3 regions of the Streptomyces sp. NPDC088725 genome follow, and region 3 is predicted to be linked to each of the others. Evidence: riboswitches for the same ligand, from Rfam matches in the RefSeq annotation. Region 3 holds a riboswitch; each other region holds the start of a gene.

Region 1 (8,016 bases), on a different contig from region 3:
CACGCCGAGCGGCAGCAGGATCAGCAGCGTCACGCTCACGAGGACGCCGCCGAACAGCGTCCACTGGCCGGCGCCGCGCGGCCTGCCCGCGGTGGTCGCGGGGTCGACCAGCCTCAGAGCGGTTTCCCGGCGCCGTACGGTCCACGCGTGCAGGGCGAGGATCGCGCCGACGGCGGCGAACTGGACGAGTGTCAGCACGGCCGCTTCCGGCAGGGCGAGCAGCTGTGCGGTCTGCCGGTAGATCTCCACCTCCAGGGTGGAGTACGCGGGACCGCCCAGGATCTGTACGACGCCGAAGGAGGTGAAGGTGAAAAGGAAGACCATCAGGGCGGCGGCCGCGACGGCCGGGCCGAGGGCGGGCAGCGTCACCCGGCGCCAGGCGGTGAACCGTCCGGCGCCCAGTACCCGCGCGGCCTCTTCCTGCCGCGGATCGAGCTGGGACCACAGGCCGCCCACGGTCCGTACGACCACCGCGTAGTTGAAGAAGACATGCGCGAGCAGGATCGCCCAGACCGTGGTGTCGAGCCGTACGCCCCACAGCTCGTCCAGCAGCCCGCCCCGGCCGAGCAGCGCGAGGAAGGCCGTACCGGCGACGACGGTCGGCAGGACGAACGGCACGGTGACCACGGCGCGCAGCAGCTGCTTGCCGGGGAACTCGAAGCGCGCGAAGACATACGCTCCGGGCAGCGCGATCAGCAGGGTGAGGGCGGTGGAGGCGAAGGCCTGCCAGGTGGTGAACCACAGGACGTGCTGGATGTCGGGGCGGCCGAGCACGTCCCCGATCCGGCCGAACTGCCAGGCGCCGCCGGTCTTCAGCCCGCGGCCGACGATCGCGGCCACCGGATAGGCGAAGAAGACCGCGAAGAACACGAGCGGGCCGGCCATCAGCCCCAGCCGCACGGCGTTCGCGCGAACGGCCGCCCGGGAACGGGCGGCTGTCCGGGCGTCCGGGGACGGCTGGGGACCGGTGGGCGGTCCGGTTACTTCACGACGAGTGAGGTCCACGACTGGATCCACTGTTCACGCCCGGCCGCGATCCTGTCCGGAGTCACGGTCCACGGCTTGTCGACGCTCGCGCCGAACTCGGTGAAGACGTCCGGCAGCTTCACTCCCCTGACCACCGGGTCCACGAACATGTTGAGCGGCATGTCCGCCTGGAACTCCTTGCTGATCATGAAGTCGATCAGCGCCTTGCCGCCCGCCTCGTTCTTCGCGCCGTCCAGCAGCCCGGCGAACTCGATCTGCCGGAAGCAGGTGCCCGTGGCGACACCGGTCGGTGCCTGCGCCGGCCGCGGTTCGGCGTACACGACCTCCGCCGGCGGGCTGGAGGCGTACGAGACGACGAGCGGCCGGTCGGCCTTGGCCTTCTTGCCGCCGGCGGATCCGGAGAAGTCCTCGTTGTAGGCCTGCTCCCAGCTGTCCACCACGCGCACGCCGTTGGCCGTGAGCTTCTTCCAGTAGTCCTGCCAGCCGTCGTCGCCGTACCGCGCGACCGTGCCGAGCAGGAAGCCGAGGCCAGGTGAGGAGGTCGCGACGTTCTCGGTGACGAGGAGGTTCTTGTACTGGGGCTTGATCAGATCGTCGAAGGACGCCGGCGGCGCGAGCTTCCTGTCGGCGAAGTACTTCTTGTCATAGTTGACGCAGAGGTCGCCGGTGTCGATCGGGGTGACGCGGTTCTTGTCCTTGTCGAGCTGAGCGGCCGGCTCGACCTGGTCGAGGCCCTTGGCCTTGTACGGCGTGAACAGGCCGTTGTCGAGGGCGCGCGAGAGCAGGGTGTTGTCGACGCCGAAGAAGACGTCGCCCTGCGGCGAGCCCTTGGTGAGAACGGCCTTGTTGACCGCCTCGCCGGCGTCACCGCTCTTGATCACATGGACCGTGTAACCGGTCTCCTTGGTGAATTCCTTCAGCACGGCCGGAGAGGCGGCGAAGGAATCGTGGCTGACGAGCGTGACGTCCTTGGACTTCGCGCCGTCACCGGACGCCGACGAGCCGCCGGAGCCGCCCGAGCCGCAGGCGGCGAGGGTCGAGACGCCGAGCGCGGCGGCGACGGCGGCCAGCGTGATCTTTCTGGTGGTGCCCACTGAAATTCCTCCTGGGATGACCAGGAGAAGACGCGGCCCTGCCCGGATTCCGCTCGCGGGCGAGCGGAATCCGGGCAGGGCGCAACAGCTTGAGTGATGTCCGAACTTCCTACCCAGAATGACCTGGGCAAGGTTCAGAGGGTCTGCGGCCGCTGCCCGTTCTCACGGACATGTGCCGCACTCTCAGCGCTGTGGCGCTCCCCTGTCGGAATATGTTTTTCGTTCGAACCAAGGCTACAGGGGGCCGCGAGCCACCGGCCCGTCGGCGCTCCCGTAAGAGATGCCCTGGCGAAACGCTCTACTGCTCGGCCGCCGCCAGCTGTCCGCACGCGCCGTCGATCTCCTGGCCGCGGGTGTCCCGTACGGTCACGGGCACGCCGTGGGACGCGATCGCGTCGACGAACGCCTTCTCGTCCTCGGGGCGCGACGCCGTCCACTTCGATCCCGGAGTCGGGTTGAGCGGGATCAGGTTGACGTGCACCCGCTTGTTCTTCAGCAGCCGGCCCAGCAGATCGCCGCGCCACGCCTGGTCGTTGATGTCCCGGATCAGTGCGTACTCGATGGAGACCCGGCGGCCGGACTTCTCCGCGTACTCCCACGCGGCGTCCAGCACTTCGCGGACCTTCCACCGGGTGTTGACCGGCACGAGGGTGTCGCGCAGCTCGTCGTCCGGCGCGTGCAGCGAGACGGCGAGACGGCATTTGAAGCCCTCGTCGGCGAACCGGTGCATCGCGGGGACCAGACCGACGGTCGAGACCGTGATCCCGCGCTGGGAGAGACCCAGCCCGTCGGGCTCGGGGTCGGTCAGCCTGCGGACCGCTCCGACCACCCGCTTGTAGTTGGCGAGCGGCTCGCCCATGCCCATGAAGACGATGTTGGAGAGCCGGGCGGGCCCGCCGGGGACCTCGCCGTCGCGCAGCGCGCGCATGCCGTCCACGATCTGGTGCACGATCTCGGCGGTGGAGAGGTTGCGGTCGAGGCCGGCCTGTCCCGTCGCGCAGAACGGGCAGTTCATCCCGCAACCCGCCTGCGACGAGATGCACATGGTGACCCGGTCCGGGTAGCGCATGAGCACGGACTCGACCAGCGTGCCGTCATGCAGCCGCCACAGCGTCTTGCGGGTGGTGTCGTCGTCGGTCGAGATGTGGCGCACGACCGACATCAGGTCGGGCAGCAGTTCGTCGGCGAGCTTCTGGCGCGAGGCGGCCGGGATGTCCGTCCACTGCTCGGGGTCGTGGGCATAGCGCGCGAAGTAGTGCTGGGACAGCTGCTTGGCGCGGAACGCCTTCTCCCCGACCGCGGCGACGGCCTCGCGGCGCTCGGCGGGGGTGAGGTCGGCGAGATGCCGCGGGGGCTTCTTGGCTCCGCGGGGCGCGGCAAAAGTGAGTTCTCCGGGTACAGGCATGGTCGTACCAGTGTCGCAGACGCACGAGAAAGGGTCCGCTGCCCTGTGGACAACGGACCCTCTGCTCCAACGTGCCTGGTCAGGCGCGGTCCTGGTGACAACCGATGAACTCAGGAACGGACGAAACCACCAACCGAACCACCCAGGGACCGGACAGCTCAGGAACCGACGAACAGCACCAGCAGCAGCCAGACCACCGGAGCGGTCGGCAGCAGGGAGTCGAGCCGGTCCATGATGCCGCCGTGTCCCGGCAGCAGCGTGCCCATGTCCTTGATGCCGAGATCCCGCTTGATCATGGACTCGCCGAGGTCACCGAGGGTGGCGCTGACGGCGACTCCGAGGCCGATCAGCAGCCCCTGCCACCAGATCCCGCCGTCGATGAGGAACTCCATGCAGAGCGCACCGGCCGCCATCGAGAAGGCGATCGCCCCGAAAAGACCCTCCCGGGTCTTGCCGGGACTGATGCGCGGCGCGAGCTTGTGCCGGCCGAAGCGCCAGCCGACGGCGTACGCGCCGGTGTCGCTGACGACCGTCAGCACCAGGAACATCAGGACGCGCCGGGGGCCGTCGTCCGCCGTGAGCAGCAGTGCCACGAACGTGGCGAGGAACGGCACGTAGAACGCGGCGAACACGCCGGCCGTGACGTCCTTCAGATAGCCCTCGGGGGGCTCCGTCATCCGCCAGATCAGTACGGCGAGCGCGGTGAGGGCCATCGCGACCCAGGCACCCTCCGCGCCGCGTACGTATCCGGCGACGATCATCGCGGCGCCGCCCAGCGCCAGCGGGACGAGCGGGGCCTTGATGCCCTTCTTCTCGTCCAGCCGGGACGTCAGCTCCCACAGACCGACCACGGAGGCGACCACGACGACGCCGACGAACACGGCCTTCACGATGAAGAGCGCGGCCACGACGACCACACCGAGCCCGAGGCCGACCCCTATGGCCGCGCGCAGGTCACGGCCCGCCCGCTTCTTCTCAGGCGGGGGCGGCGGAGGGGCTGACATGGACTCCTGCGGCCTCTCGTCGCGGAACAGGGGGGCGCCCGGCGGCCGGACAGCTCTCCGGGCGGCGTCCTGGTCCCCGCCGTTCACGGGTCCTTCGGGCACGATGGGCATGGGACGAGTCTGCTGTGCGTCCGGCTCATCGTATGCGGGACCCGCCGAGGGAGCCCCCGGGTCGGGCGGTCCCCAGGAACCGGCTGTCGGCGGGGCACCCCAGGAAGAGTCGTTCATCAGACTTCGAGCAGCTCGGCTTCCTTGTGCTTGAGCAGGTCGTCCACCTGGGCGACATACTTCGCGGTGGTGTCGTCGAGTTCCTTCTCCGCGCGGCGGCCCTCGTCCTCGCCGACCTCGCCGTCCTTCACGAGCTTGTCGATCGTTTCCTTGGCCTTGCGGCGCACGGCACGGATCGAGATCTTCGAGTCCTCGGCCTTGGTCTTGGCGACCTTGATGAACTCCTTGCGGCGGTCCTGCGTCAGCTCGGGGAACACCACCCGGATGATGTTGCCGTCGTTGCCCGGGTTGACCCCGAGGTCGGAGTCCCTGATCGCCTGTTCGATATTGCGCAGCGCGCTCTTGTCGAACGGGGTCACCACGGCCATCCGCGGCTCGGGCACGGAGAACGAGGCGAGCTGGTTGATCGGGGTGAGGGCACCGTAGTAGTCCGCCACGATCTTGTTGAACATCGCCGGGTGCGCCCGCCCTGTGCGGATCGCGGCGAAGTCGTCTTTGGCGACCAGGACGGCCTTCTCCATCTTCTCCTCGGCCTCGAGGAGGGTCTCTTCGATCACCACTTGCTCCTGCGTGTCTTGAGCGGTCCGGCCTGCTACCGGTCCTTGCGGAACCTGCGTCGCGTCTTCTCCTGCACGGTGTCCGACCGGCAGGGCTTTGTCCATCCCCGTGCGGGGCAGCCCAGGATCAGTCCCTGGTGCCCTGGTCGCTCACGAGAGTGCCGATCTTCTCACCCTTGACCGCACGCGCGATATTGCCCTCGGCCAGCAATTCGAAGACGAGGATCGGCAGTTTGTTGTCCTGGCACAGCGTGATCGCGGTCATGTCCGCGACCCGCAGGTCACGGCCGATGACCTCGCTGTACTCCAGCGCGTCGAACTTGACCGCCTGGGGATGCGTCTTGGGGTCGGAGTCGTACACCCCGTCCACGCCGTTCTTGCCCATCAGCAGCGCCTCGGCGTCGATCTCCAGAGCACGCTGGGCCGCCGTCGTGTCCGTGGAGAAGTACGGCATGCCCATACCGGCGCCGAAGATGACGACGCGCCCCTTCTGGAGGTGGCGCACGGCGCGCAGCGGGATGTAGGGCTCCGCGACCTGTCCCATGGTGATGGCGGTCTGGACGCGGGAGTCGATGCCTTCCTTCTCCAGGAAGTCCTGGAGCGCCAGGCAGTTCATCACCGTGCCGAGCATGCCCATGTAGTCAGAGCGTGCCCGGTCCATACCGCGCTGCTGAAGCTCGGCGCCGCGGAAGAAGTTCCCACCGCCGAGTACGACCGCGATCTGTGCGCCGTCGCGTACGACGGCGGCGATCTCGCGGGCGATGGCGTGTACGACGTCGGGGTCGACTCCGAGTCCTCCCCCGCCGGCGAACGCCTCACCGGAGAGCTTCAGCATGAAGCGTCCGGTCCCTTTGCCGGGGTCGATCCTGTAGTCGGCAGACTGGTTGGCGTCCGCGCCCTTGTTCATCGAGATCTCCTCATGCACATACGAAGAAGGCCATTGCCGTTGGGTAGTGGTGTCCCTCGCGGCAATGGCCTCCTCGTCAGATCTGCGGTCGTCCGGCACGTGCACGGCCGACGACTGCACCCGACCCTAGCGGGGTCCGGCGTCGTTCGCGTACAACTGCGCTGACGGTCAGGCGCCGACGCGGATGCGCGAGAAGCGCTTCAGCGTGACACCGGCCTCGTCCAGAATCTTCTTGACGCTCTTCTTGTTGTCCTTGGCGAACGGCTGGTCGAGGAGGGTGACCTCCTTGAAGAAGCCGTTCACGCGACCCTCGACGATCTTCGGGAGGGCGGCCTCGGGCTTGCCCTCCTCGCGCGAGGTGGCCTCGGCGACACGGCGCTCGTTCTCGACGACGTCGGCCGGCACCTCGTCACGCGTGAGGTAGCGCGGGGCGAACGCGGCGATGTGCTGCGCGATGTCCTTGGCGACCTCGGCGTTCTCCTTGTCCAGCTCGACGATGACGCCGACCTGCGGCGGAAGGTCGGGCATGGTGCGGTGCATGTAGGTGGCCACGAAGCCACCGTCCGCGGGGAACTGCGCGAAGCGGTCGAGGACGATCTTCTCGCCGAGGTTGGCGTTGGCCTCGTCGACGTACGCCTGGACGGTCTTGCCGGCCTCGATCTCCGAGGCGAGCAGGGTCGCCAGGTCGGCCGGGGTGGTGGCGGCGACGTGCGCGGCGAGCGTGTTGGCGACGGCCTGGAACTTGTCACCCTTGGCGACGAAGTCCGTCTCGCACTTCAGCTCGAGCAGCACGCCGGAGGCGTTGTCGTCGGCGATCAGGGAGACCACGGCGCCGTTCTCGGCGTTGCGGCTCTCGCGCTTGGCGACGCCCTTCTGGCCCTTGACGCGCAGGACCTCGACGGCCTTGTCGACGTCGCCGTCGGCCTCGACCAGGGCCTTCTTGCAGTCCATCATGCCGGCGCCGGTCAGCTCACGGAGCTTCTTGACGTCAGCGGCGGTGTAGTTCGCCATGTCTGTGAATCTCTCTCGGAAGTCGAAGATCTACGGGTGGACGGCGGGGGCTGTGACCGTGTGACCGGCAAGCCCCCGCCGTCGGCAACCGAACCGTGTGAAGGTCAGGCCTTCTCGGCGTCCGCGGCCGGCGCCTCGGCAGCGGCCTCGGCCGGAGCGGCGGTCTCTTCGGCCTGCTCGGCGTCGGCGACCTTCTCCGTCTCGGCGGACGACTGAACCTCGGCCTCGGCCGGCTTCTCGGCGTCGTCCTTCTTCTCGAGGAGGTCGCGCTCCCACTCGGCGAGCGGCTCGCCGGCGGCCTTCTCGCCCGGCTTCGAGTCACCGGTGGCGGCACCGGAACGGGCGATGAGGCCCTCGGCGACGGCGTCGGCGATCACGCGGGTGAGCAGGGTGACGGAGCGGATCGCGTCGTCGTTGCCCGGGATCTTGTAGTCGACCTCGTCGGGGTCGCAGTTGGTGTCGAGGATCGCGACGACCGGGATGTGGAGCTTGCGCGCCTCACCGACGGCGATGTGCTCCTTCTTGGTGTCCACGATCCAGACGGCGCTGGGCACCTTCTGCATCTCGCGGATACCGCCGAGGGTCTTCTCCAGCTTGGCCTTCTCGCGGGAGAGGACAAGCAGCTCCTTCTTCGTGAGGCCGGAGGCCGCCACGTCGTCGAAGTCGATCTGCTCAAGCTCCTTGAGCCGCTGCAGGCGCTTGTAGACGGTGGAGAAGTTGGTCAGCATGCCGCCGAGCCAGCGCTGGTTGACGTAGGGCATGCCCACGCGCGTCGCCTGCTCGGCGATCGCTTCCTGCGCCTGCTTCTTGGTGCCGATGAACA
Region 2 (8,016 bases), on a different contig from region 3:
AACTCTCGTTCCGGATTCCGGTGGAGCTCCACTACGAGACGGGGGATCCGTACGCGGTGCGGATGACCTTCCATCTGCCCGGCGATGCCCCGGTCACCTGGACCTTCGGCCGTGAGCTGCTGCTCGACGGCATCAACACCCCCAGTGGGGACGGTGATGTGCACATCGCGCCGACCGAGCCGGAGAATCTGTCGGATGTTCATATCCGGCTGCAGGTCGGCGAGGACCACGCGCTTTTCAGGGTGAGCGCTCCGCCGCTGGTCGCTTTCCTGGACCGCACGGACCGACTGGTCCCGCTCGGCCAGGAACGCACGCTCGGTGACTTCGAGGGGAGCCTGGAGGACGCGCTCGGCCGGATCCTCGCCGAGGAGAACGCCGGCTGACCGAACCGCGGACCGGCGCCGCAGGGGCCGGGCGGGCGGGCCGGCCGCATCGGGCCCGCCGTAAGGAGCCGGGCAGGCGGGCCCGCCGTAAGGGGCCGGGTGAGGCGGGCCGGGCCCGGCGGGCCGCGGCGCGGGCGGGCCGGGCCGCTGCGTGAGCTATTTCTTGCGGCGCCGGCCCCCGCCGCCCCGCCCGCGCTGCGGCGCGCTCTGCTCCGGTACGGAGTACCCCGCGGGCAGCTCCGGTGTGCCCGTGGACGGGCCTGGCGCGCTCGTCCACGGCTTCGCCGCGCCCGCCCGGTCCGCGGACACGACCAGCGCCGCCAGTGCCGTCGTCACGGGCACTGCGGCGACCAGGCCGATCGAGCCCACCAGGGTCCGTACGATCTCCTCCGCCACCAGCTCGCTGTTGGCCACGGTGACGACGCTCGACTCCGCGACCGAGAAGAGCAGCAGGAGCGGCAGCGCCGCGCCCGCGTACGCGAGGACCAGCGTGTTGACCACCGAGGCGATGTGGTCTCTGCCGATCCGGATGCCTGCCCGGTACAACCCGCGCGGGCCCATCGTCGGGTCGGCCTGATGCAGCTCCCAGACCGCCGAGGTCTGGGTCACCGTCACATCGTCGAGCACACCGAGCGAACCGATGATGACGCCAGCCAGCAGCAGACCGCTCATGTCGATGTGGGGGTAGAGCCCGTGGATCAGGCCGGTGCTGTCGTCGGTGTTGCCGGTCAGGCTCGCCCAGCCGATGAAGACCGATCCGAGCAGCCCGATCAGCAGCAGTGAGATCAGCGTGCCGAGGACCGCGACCGACGTACGGGCCGTCAGCCCGTGGCACATGTAGAGCGCGATCAGCATGATCGCGCTCGATCCGACCACCGCCACGATCAGCGGATTCGAGCCCTGGAGTATCGCCGGAAGAATGAACAGCGTCAGCACGGCGAACGAGACGGCGAGCGCGATCAGTGCCATCACACCGCGGAGCCGTCCCACCGCGACCACGACCAGCGCGAAGATCCCGGCCAGCAGGGTCATCGGGACCTTACGGTCCATATCCGTCACGGAGTACTGGAGATCGTGCGGCGCGTCCGGTGCGTATGCCACCACAACGCCTTGTTTCACGTGAAACTGCCGCGGTGCGTCCGGCTGGACCACCTCGACGAACTTCCGTCCCTTGTCCTTGCCGCTCGTGACCTCGATCGTGGCCTTCTCGCACTCCCCGGTCTGTGCCCGCTGCGCCTCGCGTCCCTGCGGGGTCGAGGTGTCGCCCGTCGACGGGACCTGAGCGGCATTCATGTCCTTGCAGTCCACCTGGACGATCTGCACCACGCGGCCCTGCTCGGTCTGCCGGTCGAAGCCGACACCGGTGCGTTCGTGGGCGGGAGCGCCGCCCGGCCAGAGGATGGCGAGTCCGACGACCACGGCGGCCGTGAACGGAATCAGGACCGCTGCGATCACCTTGCGGAGGTGTCGGGAAACCGGCGCGGCGGGCCCGTGGCTGTGCGTGTGGGCGCCCGGTTCGTGGGTCTGCTGGGGTGAGGTCACCGCCAGATCATCGCAAGAACGGGAGGGGCCCTCTGTTCAGCGCGCCCGGCCGGGCGTTAGCGTGGTGACGCCTTTGCACACGCGGGAGCTCGGAGCACCGGGCTGAGAGGGCGCTGACCGAGTGGTCCCGGGAGACTCCGGACCCCACGCTGCGCCGACCGCTGAACCTGTTACCGGGTAATGCCGGCGTAGGGAGTAGGTCTCATGACCGTTCAGGACGCACGCACGCCTGCCTCGAACCAGGCAGAAAAGTCCATCGGCTGGCACAAGGGATACGTCGAGGGCTCACGCCCGGACCTTCTTGTGCCGGTCCGTCAAGTGCACCTCACCAACGGCGAGGACGTGACGCTGTACGACACGTCAGGGCCGTACACCGACCCCGCTGTCGAGACCGACGTACGCCGTGGTCTCGCACCGCTGCGGGAGAACTGGATCACCGGGCGCGGCGACACCGAGGAGTACGCGGGCCGGCCCGTCCGCCCCGAGGACGACGGCCTCAAGCACACCGCACCGCGCGGCGGACTGCGCAACCTCGACGCCGTCTTCCCCGGCAGGCCACGCCAGCCGCGCCGGGGCCGTGACGGCCGGGCCGTCACGCAGCTCGCGTACGCGCGGCGCGGGGACATCACGCCGGAGATGGAGTTCGTCGCGATCCGGGAGAACGTCGCCCCCGAGATCGTCCGCGACGAAATCGCAGCGGGTCGCGCCGTACTGCCGGCCAACGTCAACCACCCGGAGATCGAGCCGATGATCATCGGCAAGCGGTTCCTGGTGAAGGTCAACGCCAACATCGGCAACTCCGCGGTCACCTCGTCCATCGAGGAGGAGGTGGACAAGATGACCTGGGCCACCCGGTGGGGCGCGGACACGGTCATGGACCTCTCCACCGGCCGCAATATCCACACCACCCGCGAGTGGGTACTGCGGAACTCCCCCGTCCCCATCGGCACCGTCCCGCTCTATCAGGCGCTGGAGAAGGTCGATGGCAAGGCCGAGGAGCTGACCTGGGAGATCTACAAGGACACGGTGATCGAACAGGCCGAGCAGGGCGTCGACTACATGACCGTCCACGCGGGAGTGCTGCTGCGGTACGTACCGCTGACGGCCCGCCGCAAGACCGGCATCGTCTCGCGCGGCGGCTCGATCATGGCGGCCTGGTGCCTCGCGCATCACCGGGAGTCGTTCCTGTACGAGAACTTCGAGGAGCTGTGCGACATCCTCGCCGCGTACGACGTGACGTACTCCCTCGGTGACGGTCTGCGGCCCGGCTCCATCGCCGACGCGAACGACGAGGCGCAGTTCGCCGAGCTGCGCACCCTGGGCGAACTCAACGCGGTCGCCAAGCGGCACCACGTACAGACGATGATCGAGGGTCCGGGACATGTCCCGATGCACAAGATCAAGGAGAACATCGACCTTCAGCAGGAGATCTGCGAGGAGGCGCCGTTCTACACGCTGGGCCCGCTGACGACCGATGTGGCTCCCGCGTACGACCACATCACCTCGGGCATCGGCGCGGCCATGATCGCGTGGTGGGGCACGGCGATGCTCTGCTACGTCACGCCCAAGGAGCACCTGGGCCTGCCGGACCGCGACGACGTGAAGACCGGCGTCATCACCTACAAGATCGCGGCGCATGCGGCGGACCTGGCCAAGGGCCATCCGGGGGCGCGGGAATGGGACGACGCGCTTTCGGACGCGCGGTTCGAATTCCGCTGGGAGGACCAGTTCAACCTGGCCCTGGACCCGGACACGGCGCGTCAGTTCCACGACGAGACGCTTCCGGCGGAGCCGGCCAAGACCGCGCATTTCTGCTCGATGTGCGGTCCCAAGTTCTGCTCGATGAAGATCAGCAGGAGCATCACCGAGCAGTTTGCCCCTGATCTGGTCCCCTCAGCCTCTGCCTCGGACGAGGAGATCGCGGCCGGGATGCTGGAGAAGTCAAAGGAGTTCGCGGCGAGCGGGAACCGCGTGTACCTGCCGCTCGCGGACCGATCGGACGACTGAGCCGCCTGAACCGCGGCGGCCTGAAAGTGCGTCGCGCCGACTCGTCCGCTTGCTCGGGCCCGTGTTCGGGGCCGCCGTGGCCGGGGCTGGAGAAGCCCGGTCCGCGGTGGCCCCGGCGGCGCCTGGGGCGGAGCCGTCGGCCGGGCTGGAGAAGTCCGGGCGGCTGTAGCCGATCGTGGGAGTTGCGGGGCAGCCCGGCGGCGGGGGCACGTCAGGCCCAGGCGCGGCGGTCCGCAGGAACGGCTCGATGCCACACGCCAGCAGTGCGTCGCGCCATGCCTCCCGCGCCACCGCCAGCTCGGCGGGCGGCTCCTCGTCCGGCGCTTCGGTCCGGAGGTGCGTGGAGGCATTGCGCAGGGCCGCGATGAGCGGTCCGACGGCGGCGGCAGGCAGGTCGATCACGGTGACGGCGCCGGAGAACCGGCCGACGGCGAAGGCGGGTGGTGAACCGAGCGCCTTGAGGAGATGGCCGACGAGCAGGTAAATCACTGCCGCTGCGCCCGTGAGTACCGGGACGAGGACCGCGATCATCGCGGCCGGCCCGGCGCCTCTCCGGGCCCCGTCGCCCAGAGGAGAGGCCTGGGGGAAGCACGTACCGAACGCGCGGGAGACGGTTCCCCGCGCTCCTCGCACAGCTTCGCGTAGTGCTCGTACTCGGCGGCGGCCGTCGTGATCGATGCTCTGGCGGTCAGGGCCCTGGTGCGCAGGTGTGCTGTGCTGAGCCGCTGTCCGGGCCGGTCAGGATCAGGACGTTCGTGTGCGTGGCGCAGCGCCTCGTCGAGGCCTGCTCGAAGTGGCGCAGTGCCTCGTCGAGGACCCGCTCGAAACAGGCGCGGTCCTCGCCGGTCAGGTGCGGAGCGCCGTTCATCGCATCCCCCGATGCTCCGGAGGGCCGGATTGCCCCCGTGGAACGGTCCGTTGGCAGAGACGGAGGAAAGCTTGTCACGGATGATCCGAAAGCAAAGCTGTTCCGGCATCGCGCGACAGAGGGTTTCCGGAAATCCCCTGCCCACCTCGATTTCAGTTGTGCAGGGGGAGTTGGACCACCAGCAGTTTTCCTTCCATGGTCACGCCGCCGTCCATGGCGATGGCAAGTCCGTCCGCATATACATGCGGCCCTTCCACGACAGGACTTCGCTCCTCGTCGTCGGAAGAGTCTTCGGTGCCGACTTCCCCGAGCAGATAGGGAATAGGGCTGTGGCCGTGGACGATGCGTGTTCCGCCGTACTGGGAAAGCAGTTCCTGAACGGCCTGCGGGCCTTCGTCGCGGAAGGCGAAACGTTTGGTGAGTTTGCGGAACAGTTCCCAGCACTCATCGACATCATTGCGGGTGAGGATCTGGTGAACGGTGTCATTCACGTCCTCGATGCTGGACCCGTAATCGAGATAGGCCGTCGTGTCGGAATGCATCAGCAGATGCCCGTCCTCCTCGACCACCGCGTCCAGCCGGGACATCCACTGGAGATGGACGTCCTGGAGGCGTTCCATGTCGTGCCGCTGCCCGCCGTTGAGCAGCCACGCGGCCTGGAAGGTGGCGGTTCCCGCGCCGGAGTTGACGGGCGTGTCGGCGAACCGCTTGGCACCGAGGAGCAGCAACTCGTGATTGCCCATGAGGGCCTTGCAGTAGCCGCCGGCTGCCGCCGCCTCGGCGGACAGGCGCATGACGAGGTCGATGACACCGACGCCGTCGGGGCCGCGGTCGGTGAAATCGCCGAGGAACCAGAGCCTCGCGGTGCCCGCGGCCCAGTTGCCCCCGGTGTCGATCAGGCCCTGTTCCGCGAGGGCGGCGAGCAGTTCGTCGAGGTAGCCGTGCACGTCGCCGACGACGAAGAGCGGGCCGAGACCGTCCGGTGAGGGCGTGTCAGCGGCCGCGACCCGTACCTGGACGGTGTCGCCCCTGTTGATGACCGGCAGATCGCGCACGGTGGGTGTGTAGCCCTCCGGCAGCTCGTCCTCCGGTACGGCGTTGCCGGGATGCACCGACGCGGCGGCGCCCGGCGGGGCGTCCGGTCCGGTCGGCGCGAACTCGTCTGACTGCACGGGCACCAGTGCGTACGGCGGTACGCGGAAGTCGCGCAACGTCGCCGTACGCACCGCGAGTCCCTGGCCGGCCCCCTGTGTCATCGACCCCTCCACCACCGTCGCGCCGCCGTACACCTCCCGGCCCGGCCCGGCCTGGTGGGGGTGAGCCCACCGGAGGTCGGGAGAGGTCCGCAGTGTCGTGCGCCCATCATAGGAATGCGGCCCGTCCTGTGTGACGCACCAGGGGCGATGAATCCGCTCCCTCTCTCCGATCACCGGCTGTTTTCCTACCGATCGTCCCCATTGTGAAAGGTCTGGACTTTCGCCCCGGTCTCCGTCCGGAGCCGTCAGTCTCCGGCGGGGGACCGGGGAGGGCTGACCGTGGTGCGGTGCGGACGCCGTTGGGACGACGTCCTGATGATGAGTTCGGTCGGTATCACCTGTTCGAGCGGAGCGCCGGTATCGATGCCCTCGATGGCGTCGATGAGGAGCTGGATGACGGCGGTGCCGATGCGGCGCGGCTTGAGCGAGAGCGTGGTGATGGGCGGTTCGGTGGCCGCGTACACGGTGGACTCGCTGCAGCAGACCAGCAGCAGGTCGTCCGGTACGCGCAGGCCGTAGCGCCGGGCGGCGGCGAGCAGATCGGTCCCGTTGGGGTCGAAGAGGCCGTAGACGGCGTCGGGCCTGTCGGGGCGCGCGAGCAGCCGGTCGGCCGCCACGGCTCCGGCGCACGGGTCGTGGGCGGGGTAGGACTCGTAGACCGGGTCCTGGCCGACGCGCTCGCACCAGTGCAGATAGGCGGTGGTGGACAGGCGGGTGTAGGTGTCGGTGGTGGTGCCGGTGAGCAGACCGATCCGGCGGGCGCCGGCGGCGGCGAGATGGTCGAGCAGATCGAGGACGGCCGCCTCGTGGTCGTTGTCGACCCAGGCGGTGACGGGGAGGGTGCCCGCGGGGCGTCCGTCGGAGACGACGGGCAGGCCCTGGCGGACGAGTTCGGTGACGACCGGATCGTGGTCGGAGGGGTCGATGACGACGGTGCCGTCGAGGGCGACGTTCGACCAGACGTCATGGCGGGAGGTGGCGGGAAGGATGACGAGGGCGTAGCCGCGGGCCAGCGCCGCGGAGGTCGCCGCCCTGGCCATCTCGGCGAAGTAGGCGAATTCGGTGAAGGTGAAAGGTTCATCCCCGTACGTCGTCACGGTCAGGCCGATGAGGCCCGATTTGCCGGTACGGAGGGTTCTGGCGGCGGCGGACGGCCGGTAACCCAGCCGTTCTGCGACCTCTCGGACGTGGCGTCGGGTGGCGTCGGGTAAGCGGCCCTTGCCGTTGAGCGCGTCCGAGACAGTCGTGATGGAGACACCGGCTGCGGCGGCTACGTCCCGGATGCCCGCCCGACCCTGCCGGCTTCCCCGGCGGGTCGTGCCCGTCCGGCTCACCTGGTGTTTCCCTGCTGCTGTCATGGCGAGCCGATAGTAGGGCGCAGGCGGGCGGTTGGGCCGGTCGCATATTCACCCGGTAACAGGCACGTTTCTGCAAGATCGAAAACGACCGATGGCTACGGAAGGAGAGGGAGAGACGGCCTCTGACGCTCGACTTCCATGTGTGGAGCGGCATGGACCTGTCGAAGGGCCCATGTCTCGAAGAGGTCTCAACTCACCTCTACGAGGGACGCGCGCCACGGCGCGCGCCACCAGCGCGCACCACAGAGACGAGCGCCCCCCTCTCCCCGTCACCCTCTCCGTCTCTCTCTGCGACCGTCATTCGCAGCGACCGCGAATCCTCATAAGGTGAGCAGCATTGACGGTGTACGAATCCATGACTGGCCAGGAGGACCTGCGGTGAGTGAGACGAGCCCCAAGCTGCGAGCCGAGCTGGACGGCGTGCCCCTGTACAAGCCCGGCAAGCCCGCGGGGTCCGACGGGCCGGCGGCGTACAAGCTGTCCTCCAACGAGAACCCCTATCCGCCGCTGCCCGGCGTGATGGAGCGGGCGATCGAGGCCGCGGGCACCTTCAACCGGTACCCGGACATGGCATGTACCGGACTGATGGAGGAACTCGCCAA
Region 3 (8,016 bases):
GCTCGTCCAGCAGCGGCAGCATCCGCTCCCGTACCTGCGCGAGCGCCGTCTCGCGGGAACGGCCGCCGGTCGCCGAGCCCGTGTGGACGACGACGCCGAGCGCGCCTGTCTCCCGGCCCCGGCGCAGGCTGTGCCGCAGGGAGACCACCGACTTCTCGGCGGTCGCCTCGGTGCTCGACCCGAAGTTGATCAGGTACGGGGCGTGCACGTACGCCGGGATGCCCTCGGCCGCGCACTCCGCGAGGAACCGCTCGTCCTGCGCCGGGTTCCCGGCGGGCGTCGCCCAGCCGCGCGGATTGGCGGCGAAGACCTGGACGGTCTCCGCGCCCAGCTCACGTGCGTAGGCCAGGCCGGTCGTGGCGAGGCCGCCGGCCACGGGGACATGGCCGCCGACGGGGTTGCGCATGAAAAATCAGAGTCCCTTGGTCTTGAGCGTGATGGTGCTGCCCTCGGGGGCCTGTTCACCGGCCTTCACGGACTGTTCGGTGACGGTGTTGTCCAGGAACGGGAAGGCGCGGTCGACCTCGACCGCGAAGCCCGCCGCTTCGAGCCTGGCCTTCGCCGCGGGCAGCCGCAGTCCCGTGACATCGGGAACGTCGAGCTGCCGGGGTCCCTTGGACAGCGTCAGCGTGATGCCGTCGCCCCCGGCCAGCTGGGAGCCCTCCGCCCGGGACTGCTTGGCCACGTTGCCCGCGTCCTCGGGCGAACTCACCCGGGTCGGCGCGATCGTGACCTTCAGTCCGAGATCTTCCAGCTCGGCGGTGGCGTCGTCCGCGGACTCGCCCGTCACATCCGGCAGGTCGATCGGGCTGCCCTTGCTCACGACCAGTGCCACCGCGGAGTCCGGCCGTACGGCGGTTCCCGCCTCCGGCTTCGCGCTGATCACGGCGGACTGCTCCACGTCCTCGTCGAACGTCCGGGTGACGACCCCGGCGGCCAGCCCGGCCTTCTTCAGCGCGGCGTCCGCCTCGGCGAAGGACCTGCCCACCAGGTCGGGGACGTGCACGATCTCCGGCCCACGCGAGATGACGACGGTCACGGGACCGCGGCCCCTGACCCGGGTGCGCGGCCCGGGATCGCTGCTCATGACCGTGCCGCGCTCGAAGGTGTCGCTGAAGCCTCGGCTCGTGCGCATGTCGAGACCGGCGTCGGCCAGACGGTCCTTCGCGCGCTGCTCGCTCTGGCCGAGCAGCGCCGGGACGCGCGTGAACTGGCCGGAGTTGATGTACCAGACCCCGGCGCCCGCCCCGAACACCAGCAGGACACCGACGACCATCGCGATGAGCCCGCGCCTGCGGCGGTCGGGGGAGACCGGCAGGCGGTGCGTGGGCGGCTCGTCCGGCGGCACCATCTCCAGCCGGCTGGTGTGCTGCGGCACAGGTGTGTCCAGCTCCGCCGTCACGGCGGGCAGGAGCTGCGGAAGCACCGTCGTACGGCCCTCAGGAGAGGACCCGCCCGGGCTGTCCTCCCTGGCCTGCGGCGGTACGGCGTCCAGCTGCGCGTCGTCGAGCGCCGCGCGGGTCTCGCGGACCAGCGCGAGCAGCGCCACCGCGTCGCGCGGACGTACGTCGGGATGACGGGCCGTGGCCGCCGCGACCAGGTCGTCCAGACCCGCGGCGAGTCCGGGGACGGCGGCGGACGGCGGGGGCACGTCCTCGTTCAGATGCCGGTAGAGGATCTGCGCGGTGGTGTCACCGGTGTGCGGCTTGGCGCCGGTCAGCATTTCGTAGAGAACGACCCCGCAGGCGTACACATCCACCCGGGTGTCGGACGTGCCGGCCTCGATCTGCTCGGGCGCGAGGTAGGACACCGTACCGAGGACCGTGCCCGTGGTGTTCGTGACGTCACCGACGCCCCGTACGAGACCGAAGTCGGCGACCTTGACCCGGCCGTCATCCCCTATCAACACGTTCTCCGGCTTCATGTCCCGGTGGACGAAGCCGGCGCGGTGTGCGGCGCCGAGCGCGGCGAGCACCGGCTCCAGGATGTCCAGCGCGGCCCGCGCCGGGAGTGCGCCGCGCTGCCGCAGCACGTCGCGGAGCGTGCATCCGTCCACGTATTCCATCGCCAGATAGACGTACGCGCCCTGTGCGCCCTGGTCGAAGACGCCGACCACATTGGGGTGCGACAGGCGCGCCACGGATTTCGCCTCACGGATGAAGCGCTCCACGAAGGTGGCGTCCGCCGCGAGGGCGGGATGCATCACCTTGAGCGCCAGGACACGGTCGAGCCGGGTGTCGACCGCCCGGTAGACCGTGGCCATCCCGCCGACGGCGATGCGGGCGTCGACGCGGTAGCGGCCGTCGAGCACCTGCCCGACAATCGGGTCCTTGAGGGTCGTATCCACGCGCCGAGTCTACGAGCCGCGCGCGGCGCGTCCGCATACCCGGGGTGAACCGGTACCCGTTCCGCAGCCGAGCTGTGACACCACCCGGTACTCGCCGCTACTCGCCGCCGCCCGCCGGAGAGAACGCGGGCCGCTCGGGATCCAGTGCCGCCAGGCCCTCCGCCGGGGACGACGCCGTCGCGAAGTGGCGGCGCGGGATACGGCCCGCGCGGTGGGCGAGGCGGCCGGCCTCCACCGCGTGCCGCATCGCCTCGGCCATCAGTACCGGCTCCCGCGCACGGGTGACGGCGGAGGCCAGCATCACGGCCGCGCACCCCAGTTCCATGGCGAGCGCGGCGTCCGACGCGGTGCCCGCGCCCGCGTCCAGGACGACCGGCACGCGCGCCTGTTCCACGATCAGCTGGAAGTTGTGCGGGTTGCGGATGCCGAGGCCGGAGCCGATCGGTGAGCCGAGCGGCATGATCGCCGCGCAGCCCACGTCCTCCAGTTTCCTGGCGAGCACCGGATCGTCGTTCGTGTACGGCAGGACCGTGAACCCGTCGTCCACCAGCGTCTCCGCCGCGTCCAGCAGCTCGATCGGGTCGGGCAGCAGCGTGCGTTCGTCGGCGACGACCTCCAGCTTGACCCAGTCCGTGCCCAGAGCTTCGCGGGCGAGCCGCGCGGTGAGGACCGCCTCGCCGGCGGTGAAGCAGCCCGCCGTGTTGGGCAGGACGCGGATGCCGAGGGACGTGAGCACGGACAGGACGGAGCCCCGCACCGCGGGGTCGAGGCGCCGCATGGCGACGGTGGTGAGTTCGGTGCCTGAGGCGGCCAGGGACCGTTCCAGGACGTCGGGGCTGGGCGCTCCGCCCGTCCCCATGATCAGCCGGGAGGTGAACCCGGTGCCGGCGATGACGAGCGTGTCGTCGGCCATGGTGCTCAGCCTCCCTGGACGGCGGTGAGGACTTCGACCCGGTCGCCGTCCCCGAGGACGGTGCCCTGCCACCGGGTGCGCGGGACCACCGTCTCGTTGACGGCGGCGGCGACACCCGAGGGCGCGGGGGTCAGGGCGGCGACCAGGACGTCGAGCGTGGTCGCCGGGGCGAGCGCGTGCGGCTCTCCGTTCACGGAGACGGTGACGGTGACGGCGGCGCCGTCCGTGGGACCGACGGGGTTCATACGGGCTGCTCCTGACGTACGGAGGCGGCGGGGCCTGCGGTGGCGGGGCCTGTGGGGAGGTGGCCTGTGGCTGTGGGAAAGCGCAGAGGGGTGAAGGAGCGGGCCACCTCGGGAAGTTCGCCGGTGGTCAGCACCGTGGCCATCACCTCGCCCGTGACGGGGGCGAGGAGCACGCCGTTGCGGTGGTGGCCGGTGGCCAGATGCAGTCCCGGCAGCGCCGTGGGACCGAGCAGGGGCGCGTTGTCGGGCGATCCCGGACGCAGTCCCGCCCGGGTCTCGGTGAGCGGCAGTTCGGTGATGCCGGGGACCAACTCGTGCGCGTCCCGCAGCAGTCCGTACACCCCGCCCGCCGTGACCGTGGTGTCCCAGCCCAGTTCCTCCGTGGTGGCGCCGACGACCAGCTCGCCGTTCTCGCGCGGTACGAGGTAGATCTGGCTGCCCCGCACCACGGCCCGCACGGTCCTGGACAGGAACGGCGGGCGCCCGGGAGGCATCGTCAGCCGCAGGATCTGCCCCTTGACCGGCCGTACCGGCGGCAGGACTTCGGCGGGCACGCCCGCGAGCCCGCCGCTGCGACTGCCGCCCGCCAGCACCACCTGGTCCGCGTGGACCTGCCGCCCGCCGGCCAGCACGGCACCGGCCGCCCGGCCGCGTACCACCGACAGCCGGTCGGCCCAGGCGCGGTGGAAGACCACCCCGGCCCGTTCGCACGCGGTCAGCAGGGCGGCGGACAGCCTGCGCGGATCGATCTGATGGTCGCCCTCGACCCGCAGGCCCCCGCGCACGCCCGGCGCGAGCATCGGCTCCAGACGGCGGCACTCGCGCCCCGTGAGCCAGTCGGACGTCAGACCGGAACCCTGCTGGAGGACGTGCAGTTCACGCAGCTGGGCGCGGTCGTCCGCGTCCAGCGCCACGGCGAGCGTGCCGCACGCGCGATAGCCGGTCCCCCGGCCGCTCGCCTCCTCCAGCTCCGTGACGAAGTCCGGATAGCGCTGTACGGAGGCCAGGTTGAGCCCGAGCAGCGTCTGCTCGCCGTAGTGGAGTTCGGTGACGGCGGCGAGCATGCCGGCCGCGACCTGCGCGGCGCCGCCGCCGGGAAGCGGATCGGCGACGGCGGTACGCAGCCCGCGCTGCGCCGCACGCCACGCCGTGACCAGGCCGACGATCCCGCCACCGATGATCAGGACGTCGGAGCCCGAGGGCCGCTCGGACGGCTGACCGGGCGGATGAGCGGATGGCTGACCGGAACGATGACCGGATGACTGACTGGTTGGACGAGATGACTGCATGGGCGTCCAGCCCCTCCCTTCGCCGGCATGACCCGGATCAGGTTCGTACGGTCGGAGGCTGCGTCGGCCTCCCTCTCAGCCCGGTGCGTCCGGGCTCCCGCGAGGTAGTTTCCCGCGCCAGACTAGCGTCCGCTCCCGCCGCCCGGTAAGGCGACGGCGCGGGGGCGGGGAACCACCGTTCCCTGACAGGGCGTCAGCTGTTTAAGGTGAGCGGGTGAGCGAGCAGCGGACAGAGACGGAACAGTGGCGCGTCGTCATCGTCGGCGCGGGCATGGCGGGGGTGCAGACCGCGGTGGCCCTGCGCGAGCGCGGGCACCGGGGCCCGATCACCCTGATCGGCGCGGAACCGCACCCGCCCTACGACCGGCCGCCGCTCTCCAAGGCGCTGCTGCTCGGCACGGCGGAGCACTCCACCTTCGACATCGACTTCGACGCGCTCTCCGTCGAGCTGAGGCTCGGCGTCGAAGTCACCGCGCTGCGCCCCGGGGAACGTGAGCTGGACACCGCGGCAGGCCCGCCCGTCCCGTACGACATCCTCGTCATCGCCTGCGGCGCCGAACCCATCACGATGCCCGGCTCGGAAACCGCCGCGGCGGACGGCGTCCACCCGCTGCGCACGCTGGACGACGCCGAGCGGCTGCGCCCGGTGCTCGCGCGGCGGCAGGACATCGTGATCGTCGGCGCGGGCTGGATCGGCGCGGAGTTCGCGACGGCCGCCCGCGAGGCCGGCTGCGCCGTGACCGTGGTCGAGGCCGCGGACCGGCCGCTCGCGGGCGCGCTGCCCGCCGAGGTCACCGCTCCGATGGCGCACTGGTACGCGCAGAGCGGCGCCGAACTGCTGACCGGCACGCGCGTGGCGGGCGTGCGGCCCGGCTCGGTGCTCCTCGCGGACGGGCGCGAACTGGCGGCTGAAGCGGTGGTCGTCGGCATCGGGGCCCGCCCCGCCACCGGCTGGCTGGCCGGCTCCGGGATCGGCCTCGGCCCCGACGGCGCGATCGCCGCGGACGAGAAGCTGCGCGCCTCGCTGCCCGACGTGTACGCCGTCGGCGACTGCGCGTCCTTCCCTTCCGCGCGCTACGGCGAACGGCTGCTCGTGCACCACTGGGACAACGCCCTGCAGGGACCCCGTACGGTCGCCGCCCTGATCGCGGGTGAGGGCGAGGCGGTCTACGACCCGGTCCCGTACTTCTGGTCCGAGCAGTTCGGCCGCTTCGTGCAGTACGCGGGGCACCACGCGGGGGCCGACCGGCTGGTGTGGCGCGGCGACCCGGAGGGCGCCGCCTGGTCGGTGGTGTGGCTGCGGGAAGGCGCTCTGGTCGCGCTGCTGGCCGTGGGCAGGCCCCGCGATCTGGCCCAGGGACGCAAGCTGATCGAGGCCGGGGCGCGACTGGATCCGGAGCTGGCCGCCGACGCCTCCGTACCGCTGCGGAAGTCCGTTCTCCAGCCGTCCTGAAGCGTTCTCCGGCCCTTCCGCGAGGGGAACGGCGAGGTCCATGAGGGGCACGCCGCCCGGTTCCGGGTACCGTCTGTCAGTCCGGGATGGCAGGCTTGTTCCTGTGACCGAGATTGACGCAAAGATCGATGCCCTCGTCCCCGAGTGGCTGCACCTGCCCGACATCGCCGAAATCTTCGATGTCCAGGTGACGCGTGTGCGGCAGCTGGTGAAGGAAGGCCAGCTGATCGCCGTGCGCCGCGGTGAGAACCGCGCGCTCCAGGTGCCCGCCGCCTTCATTGACGGCAACAAGATCGTCAAGGGCCTCACCGGGACCCTGACGCTCCTGCGGGATGTCGGCTGGACTGACGAAGAGATGCTGGAATGGCTCTTCACCGCCGACCCGACCCTGCCGGGCACGCCCGCGCAGGCGCTCAGTGAGAATCGTGGCACGGAGGTGAAGCGCCGGGCCCAGGCGCTCGCCTTCTGACGGCCGTACCACTCGCGGTACCGGGGGCGGCGGCGCGCCCGACCGCGCGCGTGAATGAGCGCGCGTGAGCGCCGTCGCCCGTACCGCGCACCGACGGGACACCCGTCCCGCATCCGCTCTGGGGGGAATCCCGCATGTCCACAGCTCGCACAGCGCCGACAGCTCGCGCGGCGCTGTCCGACGCCCGTCTCTACCTGTGCACGGACGCGCGCAGGGCGCGAGGAGACCTCCCGGAGTTCCTGGACGCCGTGCTGGCATCCGGTGTGGACGTCGTGCAGCTGCGCGACAAGGGCATGGAGGCAGCGGAGGAGCTGGACCACCTCCAGGTCTTCGCCGACGCCTGCCGCCGCCACGGCAAGCTCCTCGCCGTGAACGACCGCGCCGATGTGGCCCATGCCATCGGCTCTGACGTACTGCATCTGGGGCAGGGCGACCTCCCGGTCCCGGCGGCCCGCGCCATCCTCGGCGGCACGCCGCTGATCGGCCGCTCCACCCACGCGGAGGCAGAGGTGGACGCGGCGGTCGCCGAGCCCGGCGTGGACTACTTCTGCACGGGCCCGTGCTGGCCCACCCCGACGAAGCCGGGGCGGTACGCGCCGGGGCTCGGCCTCGTCCGTTACGCCGCCTCGCTGGCCACGGACCGGCCGTGGTTCGCGATCGGCGGGATAGCCGCCGGCAATCTCGAAGAGGTACTGGACGCCGGTGCGCGCAGGATCGTCGTCGTACGGGCGATCACGGAAGCGCCGGATCCGGCGGCGGCGACGGCCGCGCTGGCGAAGCGGGTCAGGGAGCGCGGGTAGCCGTCGCGTCCGGGAGCGCGGTGTGCCCTGAGGCCGTGCGCCCGGAGGCGCGGGCTCGGACGCGCGCGCTCGGATACCTTGTGCCCGGAGGTGGGCCGCCCGGATACCGCGCGCCCGCAGAAGCGCGGTCCGGAGAAGCGCGGTCCGGAAATCCGCAGTGCGGATATGGTCGGACAATGCGACCAATCCGTGTCCGCGATGTGAACAGCCTCGCGGCAATCCCGGCGAAAGCGCCCGATCGGGTTGGGACACCGCCTCGCCCTCGTTAACCTGCACGTATGGCTTTCGGTACAGCTTCGACCTGGGCGGATCACGCAGACACCGTGCGTGATCTGCTCGCGGCCGGGCCCACATATTCCTTCGAGTTCTGGGCACCGAAGACCGAGAAGGGTGAGCGCAACCTCTGGAACGCATTGCGCCGTATTGAAGCGGTGGCCCCGGGTTTCGTCTCCGTGACGTACGGCGCGGGCGGCTCCACCCGCGAGGGCACCGTCAAGGCC

What was found. Region 3 has a riboswitch for thiamine pyrophosphate ahead of thiO (glycine oxidase ThiO). Riboswitches for the same ligand answer to the same signal wherever they lie in the genome.
Region 1: it holds a riboswitch for thiamine pyrophosphate, as region 3 does, so the genes downstream of both, ACIP6N_RS23010 (thiamine ABC transporter substrate binding subunit) here and thiO (glycine oxidase ThiO) in region 3, are expected to answer to the same signal.
Region 2: it holds a riboswitch for thiamine pyrophosphate, as region 3 does, so the genes downstream of both, thiC (phosphomethylpyrimidine synthase ThiC) here and thiO (glycine oxidase ThiO) in region 3, are expected to answer to the same signal.

The regions. Positions count from the first base shown of each region.
Region 1 is NZ_JBIVLO010000009.1:186,207-194,222, reverse strand. It holds gene ACIP6N_RS23015 (ABC transporter permease) at 1-885, opposite strand, end outside; gene ACIP6N_RS23010 (thiamine ABC transporter substrate binding subunit) at 981-2,081, opposite strand; TPP riboswitch at 2,170-2,295, opposite strand; gene rlmN (23S rRNA (adenine(2503)-C(2))-methyltransferase RlmN) at 2,380-3,486, opposite strand; gene ACIP6N_RS23000 (phosphatidate cytidylyltransferase) at 3,645-4,718, opposite strand; gene frr (ribosome recycling factor) at 4,718-5,275, opposite strand; gene pyrH (UMP kinase) at 5,403-6,182, opposite strand; gene tsf (translation elongation factor Ts) at 6,351-7,193, opposite strand; gene rpsB (30S ribosomal protein S2) at 7,298-8,016, opposite strand, start outside.
Region 2 is NZ_JBIVLO010000004.1:379,557-387,572, forward strand. It holds gene ACIP6N_RS11915 (SsgA family sporulation/cell division regulator) at 1-383, shown strand, start outside; gene ACIP6N_RS11920 (YibE/F family protein) at 540-1,925, opposite strand; TPP riboswitch at 1,997-2,137, shown strand; gene thiC (phosphomethylpyrimidine synthase ThiC) at 2,130-3,932, shown strand; gene ACIP6N_RS11930 (hypothetical protein) at 3,867-4,463, opposite strand; gene ACIP6N_RS11935 (hypothetical protein) at 4,621-4,800, opposite strand; gene ACIP6N_RS11940 (metallophosphoesterase) at 4,953-6,056, opposite strand; gene ACIP6N_RS11945 (LacI family DNA-binding transcriptional regulator) at 6,302-7,414, opposite strand; gene hisC (histidinol-phosphate transaminase) at 7,793-8,016, shown strand, end outside.
Region 3 is NZ_JBIVLO010000002.1:313,064-321,079, reverse strand. It holds gene ACIP6N_RS05330 (deoxyribonuclease IV) at 1-406, opposite strand, end outside; gene pknB (Stk1 family PASTA domain-containing Ser/Thr kinase) at 413-2,347, opposite strand; gene ACIP6N_RS05320 (thiazole synthase) at 2,445-3,260, opposite strand; gene thiS (sulfur carrier protein ThiS) at 3,266-3,505, opposite strand; gene thiO (glycine oxidase ThiO) at 3,502-4,794, opposite strand; TPP riboswitch at 4,792-4,905, opposite strand; gene ACIP6N_RS05305 (NAD(P)/FAD-dependent oxidoreductase) at 5,066-6,247, shown strand; gene ACIP6N_RS05300 (Rv2175c family DNA-binding protein) at 6,351-6,716, shown strand; gene thiE (thiamine phosphate synthase) at 6,851-7,516, shown strand; gene metF (methylenetetrahydrofolate reductase [NAD(P)H]) at 7,795-8,016, shown strand, end outside.